Regions from separate parts of the Methylobacterium terrae genome, predicted to be linked through region 1. Evidence: predicted binding sites of a transcription regulator. Region 1 holds the regulator's gene; each other region holds the start of a gene.

Evidence for each region. The regulator LexA, encoded in region 1, represses DNA repair genes until DNA is damaged. The targets are predictions, from matches to a motif close to TGTTCNNNNTGTGTTCNG.
Region 2: a site for LexA is predicted at 1,079-1,096, ahead of DK419_RS01795 (type IA DNA topoisomerase). Genes of this name have one in related genera too.
Region 3: a site for LexA is predicted at 1,168-1,185, ahead of recA (recombinase RecA). Genes of this name have one in related genera too.

What each region holds. Positions count from the first base shown of each region.
Region 1 covers NZ_CP029553.1:2,264,384-2,266,647, reverse strand. Annotated here, with positions in the region: gene DK419_RS10165 (NCS2 family permease) at 1-663, shown strand, start outside; gene lexA (transcriptional repressor LexA) at 728-1,465, opposite strand; gene uvrB (excinuclease ABC subunit UvrB) at 1,628-2,264, opposite strand, start outside.
Region 2 covers NZ_CP029553.1:405,826-408,089, reverse strand. Annotated here, with positions in the region: gene DK419_RS01795 (type IA DNA topoisomerase) at 1-1,045, opposite strand, end outside; gene DK419_RS01790 (ArsR/SmtB family transcription factor) at 1,357-2,264, shown strand, end outside.
Region 3 covers NZ_CP029553.1:919,712-921,975, forward strand. Annotated here, with positions in the region: gene cckA (cell cycle histidine kinase CckA) at 1-337, shown strand, start outside; gene DK419_RS04115 (hypothetical protein) at 411-653, shown strand; gene DK419_RS04120 (PIN domain-containing protein) at 674-1,120, shown strand; gene recA (recombinase RecA) at 1,244-2,264, shown strand, end outside.

The DNA.
Region 1 (2,264 bases):
TTCCAGGGCGTCGCCTCGCTGCCGCCCTCGATCGCCCCGACCCTGTTCGCCCTCGACATCACCGGCGCCCTGTCGGGCGGGCTCCTCAACGTGATCCTGGTATTCTTCCTCGTCGAGTTGTTCGACGCCACCGGCACGCTGATGGGCGTGGCCAACCGGGCGGGGCTGCTCACGCAAGGCAAGATGGAGCGCCTCGACAAGGCCCTGATGGCCGATTCCTCGTCGATCTTCGTCGGCTCGCTGCTCGGCACCTCGAGCACCACGGCGTATCTCGAGAGCGCGTCCGGCGTCGAGGAGGGCGGCCGCACCGGGCTCACCGCCGCCACGGTGGCGGTTCTCTTCCTCGCCTGCCTGTTCTTCGCGCCGCTCGCCGGCTCGGTCCCGGCCTACGCCACGGCCCCGGCCCTGTTCTACGTCGCCTGCCTGATGCTGCACGAGCTGGTCGACCTCGACTGGGACGACCTGACCGAGGTGCTGCCGGCCTGCGTCACGGCGCTCCTGATGCCCTTCACCTACTCGATCGCCAACGGCGTCGCCTTCGGCTTCATCACCTACGCGGTGATCAAGCTGCTCACCGGGCGGTTCCGGGAGGTGAAGCCGGTGGTGTGGGTGATCGCAGGCGTGTTCCTGTTCAAGTTCGTGGCGACGGGCAGCGCGCATTGAAGGGCGCACCGCCCGAACCCTCCCCTCTGCGGGGGAGGGTTCGGGCGTCGCCTCTCGACCCGCCTCAGTACTTCCGGACCAGGCTCACCAGCCGGCCCTGGATCCGCACCCGGTCGGGCCCGAGCACGCGGGTCTCGTAGGCCGGGTTGGCGGCTTCGAGCGCGATCGACGAGCCGCGGCGGCGCAGGCGCTTGAGGGTTGCCTCCTCGTCGTCGATCAGCGCCACGATGATGTCGCCGGTATTGGCGGTCTCCTGGCGGCGGATCACCACGAGGTCGCCGTCGAGGATGCCGGCCTCGATCATCGAGTCGCCGCGCACCTCCAGGGCGTAGTGCTCGCCGCTGGCGAGGAAGTCCGGCGACATCGCCACCGTGCGGCTCTGGCTCTGGATCGCCGAGATCGGCGTACCGGCGGCGATCCGGCCCATCACCGGCACGCTGACCGACTGGCCGTTCTCGTCCGATGCCGTCGCCATCGCGGGGATGCCGGCGGGCCGCTTCGGCTCGTGGGCGCGACCGCCCTCGACCACGCTGGGGTTGAACCGTACCACCTCGGCGCTCGGCGCGGCCTGCGCCGGCCCCGTCACCGTGTCGGGCAGGCGGATCACCTCGATCGCCCGGGCCCGGTTCGGCAGGCGGCGCAGGAAGCCGCGCTCCTCGAGCGCCGTGATCAGGCGGTGGATGCCCGATTTCGACTTGAGGTCGAGGGCGTCCTTCATCTCGTCGAAGGACGGGGGCACGCCCGTCTCGCGCATTCTCTGCTGAATGAAGCGGAGCAGGTCCAACTGCTTACGCGTGAGCATGTGACACTCTCATCCCCGCGCTGGCGCGCTCCGGAAACAAATCGCGAACATGGTAAGCGTTCCGCAAGTGTTCCGCAAGCGGGTCGGCGAAATCCGCGCGAGAGCACAGCAACGGCCCCCGGCAGAGAGGAGAGATCGAGCCTATTCGGGCGGGACGGGGCGTCAGCCCCGCCCCTTGCGCCCCTTGTATTTCGGCCGCTGGCCCGGAAACCCCTGCGTCGAGCGGCCGGTCGGGCGCTCGGCGTAGGAGAACGGCACCTCGCGGTCGGTGCCCGGGCCCATCTCGTCGAGGTCGGGCTCGCGGATGCGGGTGCCCTCGTCGGAGGTGCCCTTGCCGCCGGGGCCGTAGCCGAGCGGCTCGGGGCCGCGCCGCTTGCGCTTGGCGCCGAAGCGGCCGGCCTCGCGCTCGACGTCGGCCTGCTCGGCCATCGGGTCGTCGGCGATGGCGAGCTCGGTCGCCTGGAGGCGCTTGAGCTCGTCGCGCAGGCGCGCCGCCTCCTCGAAGTCGAGGTCGGCCGCCGCCGCCCGCATCCGCTTCTCGAGGTCGGCCATCACCGCCTTGAGGTTGTGGCCGACCGTGACAGCGGACTTGGCGAGCCCCGTATCGACCTGGACGTGGTCGCGCTCGTAGACGCTCTCCAGGATGTCCGAGATGTTGCGCTTCACGCTCTGGGGCGTGATGCCGTGCTCCTCGTTGTAGGCGAGCTGCTTCTTGCGCCGGCGCTCGGTCTCCGCCATCGCCCGCTCCATCGAGCCGGTGACGTGGTCGGCGTAGAGGATGCAGCGCGCCTCGGCGTTG
Region 2 (2,264 bases), 1.9 Mb from region 1:
CCTCGATCACCGCGGCGGCGTCCTTGGCTTGCGACTCCGGCAGATGGATCGATTCGGTGCGGGGATAGCTGAGATATCCCTTGTCGTAGAGCGCCTGCGCGTGGCGCGCGGTCACCTGCGGGTCCCAGCCGAAGCGCTTGGCGCAGGCGCGCGCCAGGGTGTCCTTCGAGAACAGCTTCGGCGGCGCCCGGCGCACGTCCTTCTGCGCCACCGCGAGCGGGCCTGCCCAGCCCGCCGCCGCGTCGCGGATCGTCTCGGCCTGTTCGATCTCGAAGATCTTCTCCTTCGGCGCGTGCCAGAGCGTCAGGCTCGCGCCGCTCTCGGTCGTCACCGGCAGGGCGATCTTGTAGAAGTCGCGCGGCACGAAGTGGCGGATGCGCTCCTCGAGGTCGGCGAGGATCGCCAGCGTCGGCGTCTGCACGCCGCCGAAGCGCCAGGGCTCGCGGAAGGCCGGCGGACGCAGGCGCAACGACACCGCCCGGGTGCCGTTGAGGCCGAGATGCCAGTCCTCGTATTGCCGGCACAGGGCCTCGAGATAGGCCGCGTAGTCGCGCTCGCCGGAATCGTCCTCGCGCGCCAGCAGCCCGAAGGCGCGGCGGATCGAGATCTCGTCGAGCGCCCCGAGGCGGAGGCGATCGACCCGGCCGCGCCAGCCGAGATGCTCCAGGACCTCCCAGGCGATCATCGAGCCTTCCCGGCCCGGATCGGTGGCGATGATGACGCGCTCGACGCCGCTGAGCGCCTGGCGGATCGCCGCGAGCTTCGGCGCGTGCGATTGCCCCGAGCGGCCGTGGCCGGGGGCGACCGGCAGCCGTTCCATGGCGATCGGCAGCGCGTCGAAGCGCCAGGGCTTCCAGTCCGGCCGGATCTCCCCGGGCTCCGCCACCTCCAGGAGGTGCCCCTCGGCCGCGACGCAGACCGTGCTCGGCGAACGGAAGAACCGCTGCACCTGGCGCATCGCCGAGGGCTTCTCGAAGAAGAACAGCGTCTTGCCGGAAGTGGGTTTGCCGGAAGTGGGTTTGCCGGGGGAGGTGGCCTGCGCCATGGCAGCGGGACGCTCCTGGACGGGCGGGGTGGCCCGAACGAAGCGGGAACATAGCGGAGGAGGACGGGGCCGGTCAACGCGGGGCTGCGGGGAAAAGATTGGGCGTGGGCCTCTCTTCTCCCCGCCCGCGGGGAGAGGCGACGACCCGCGCCTACCTCGCCCTGTCGGCCCGACGGACACCGTCCCGCCGCCATCCCGGTCAATCCACCCGCCCTGCCACGATCCCGCCCACGAAACGCCGCTTGCGCCCTCCGTATTCCTCACATAAAGATATCTTTATGTTTCGTATTGGAGGCGAGGAGCACCCCGGAATGACCGCCACCGTCCCCTTCGCCGACGCCCTGGGCGTGCTGCGGGCCGCCGCGGAGGAGACGCGGTTGCGCATCCTGGTGCTGCTCGGCGACGGCGAGCTGTCGGTCTCCGATCTCACCGACATCCTGGGCCAGTCGCAGCCGCGGATCTCCCGGCACCTCAAGCTCCTGGTCGAGGCCGGGCTGGTGGTGCGCCACCGCGAGGGCGCCTGGGCGTTCTTCCGCCTGCGCGAGGGCGCGTCCGGGCTGGTGGCGCCGCTCATCGCCGCGCTCGACGCCGCCGAGCCGCCGCTCTCCGAGGACCGCGCCCGGCTCCAGGCGGTGCGGGCGCAGCGCGCCGACGCCGCCCAGAGCTTCTTCGCCCGGCTCGCGCCGCAATGGGACCGGGTGCGCTCGCTCCACGTGCCGGAGGCCACCGTCGAGGCGGCGGTGCTCGACGCGCTCGGGACGGATCCGATCGGCAGCCTCGTCGATCTCGGCACCGGCACGGGCCGGATGCTCGGCCTCCTGGCGCCGCGCGCCGCCCGGGCGACGGGACTCGACGCCAACCACGCGATGCTGTCGGTGGCCCGCGCCAACCTGGAGCGCCAGGGCCTGACCCGGGTCGACCTGCGCCAGGGCGACATCCACGCCCCGCCCTTCGGCCGGGCGAGCTTCGACCTCGTGCTGATCCATCAGGTGCTGCACTACCTCGACGACCCGGCCCGGGCCCTGCGCGAGGCCGCCCGCCTCGTCGCCCCCGGCGGCCGCCTCCTTGTCGTCGATTTCGCCCCCCACAGCCTGGAATTCCTCCGCGCGGACGAGGCGCATCGCCGCCTCGGCTTCGCCCCGGAGCAGGTCGCGGGGTGGCTCTCCGAGGCCGGCCTGACCGACGTGCGGCTGCGCCACCTCGCGCCCTCCGGGGGCGC
Region 3 (2,264 bases), 1.3 Mb from region 1:
GGACCCGGTCCGCGCCGTCAACGGCCGGGCGCTCACCGCCCGCGGCTACACCGTGCTCGAGGCCGCCTCCGGCCTCGAGGCCCTGCAGATCATGCAGGAGCGCGAGGTGCCCGTCGACCTCGTCGTCTCCGACGTGGTGATGCCCGAGATGGACGGCCCGACCCTGCTGCGCGAACTCCGCAAGGCCCATCCGGGCCTCAAGGTGATCTTCGTCTCCGGCTACGCCGAGGACGCCTTCCGCAAGAACCTGCCCGACGGCGAGGAGTTCAACTTCCTGCCCAAGCCCTTCAGCCTGAAGCAGCTCGTCGAGACGGTGAAGACCACGATGGCGGGGTGAGGCCGCCTCGATCGCCTTCCTTGTGGCCGCCGCGCACCGAACTTACATACATGTGGGTAACGAGGAGGCGGCCATGAAGAGCGCGATCAGCATGCGCGAGCTCCAGAAGATGTCGGCCGGCGCGATCCAGGCGCTGCCGCATGCAATGCCGATCAAGAACGGGACGGCGACCGTCGGCATCCTGCTGCCCGTTCATCGTGTGTCTCCAGAGGAAATGCGCAAGGTGCTGGCCGATATTGATGCGGCTGCGGCGCGTCGGACTCCGGAGGAGAACGCTGTGATCGACCGGTTGCTGGCGGAGCGCGGCGCCGAGTGATGATCTGATCGATAGTCTCCATGGGAACGCCACGTCCTCCCTCTGCGGTCATCATCGTCGATGCCAACATCATCCTGAGCGTCGCTCTGGGACGACGGTCTCGTCCTACTTTCGAAATCATTCAGGCGCGTAGAGAGCTCGTTACATCGACGAGATCAGTCGAAGAGGTCGTCGGCGTGCTGCGCGACTTGAAGGGAGTGCGCGAGACGATGACGGCGCAGACGGAGGTGATCCTGCGCGATCTCGCGATCGTCGAGGCCTCGGCCTATGCAGAGCATCTACCCGAGGCCGCCCGCGTCCTCTCCCAAGCCGTCGCCTCCCGCAACGGCTCGACGTCCGACGCGCACGTCCTCGCCTGCGCCTGGCTGCTGGACGCCGACATCTGGAGCCACGACCGCGATTTTGCCGGCACCGGCTGGCCGTCCTGGTCGAACGCCAACCTGCTGTGCGCCCTCGACGGCGCCTGATCCCCTCGCAATCCCCCGGCGAATTCCTCTATCCGCCCTTGCCGAATGAGAACAAAACGAGTACATAAAACCCAGCCGCGCGATTGAGACTTGCCGCCCCTCCTGCCATAAGGACCCGCCGAGATGGCTCAGCCCCAGATGCGACTGGTGGAAAACCCGACCATGGACAAAGACAAGTCGAAGGCGATCGACGCCGCCCTCGCCCAGATCGAGCGCGCCTTCGGCAAGGGCTCGATCATGCGGCTCGGCAAGGGCGACAAGGTGCAGGAGGTCGAGGTCGTCTCGACCGGCTCCCTCGGCCTCGACATCGCGCTCGGCGTCGGCGGCCTGCCGCGCGGGCGCGTGATCGAGATCTACGGCCCGGAATCCTCCGGCAAGACGACGCTCGCCCTCCACACCATCGCCGAGGCCCAGAAGAAGGGCGGCGTCTGCGCCTTCGTGGATGCCGAGCACGCCCTCGATCCGGTCTACGCCCGCAAGCTCGGCGTCAACCTCGACGACCTGCTGATCTCCCAGCCCGATACCGGCGAGCAGGCCCTCGAGATCACCGACACCCTGGTGCGCTCCGGCGCCATCGACGTGCTGGTGGTCGATTCGGTGGCGGCGCTCACCCCACGGGCCGAGATCGAGGGCGAGATGGGCGACCAGCAGCCGGGCCTCCAGGCCCGCCTGATGAGCCAGGCCCTGCGCAAGCTCACCGGCTCGATCTCGCGCTCGAACTGCATGGTCATCTTCATCAACCAGATCCGGATGAAGATCGGCGTGATGTACGGCAGCCCCGAGACCACGACGGGCGGCAACGCGCTGAAGTTCTACGCCTCGGTGCGCCTCGACATCCGCCGCATCTCGACCCTCAAGGATCGCGACCAGCCGATCGGCAACAGCGTCCGGGTCAAGGTGGTCAAGAACAAGGTGGCGCCGCCGTTCAAGCAGGTCGAGTTCGACATCATGTTCGGCGAGGGCGTATCGAAGGTCGGCGAGCTGATCGACCTCGGCGTCAAGGCCGGCATCGTCGAGAAGTCGGGCGCCTGGTTCTCCTACGACAGCCAGCGCCTCGGCCAGGGCCGCGAGAACTCGAAGGGCTTCCTGCGCGACAACCCCGACATCGCCAACAAGATCGAGGCCTCGATCCGGCAGAATTCGG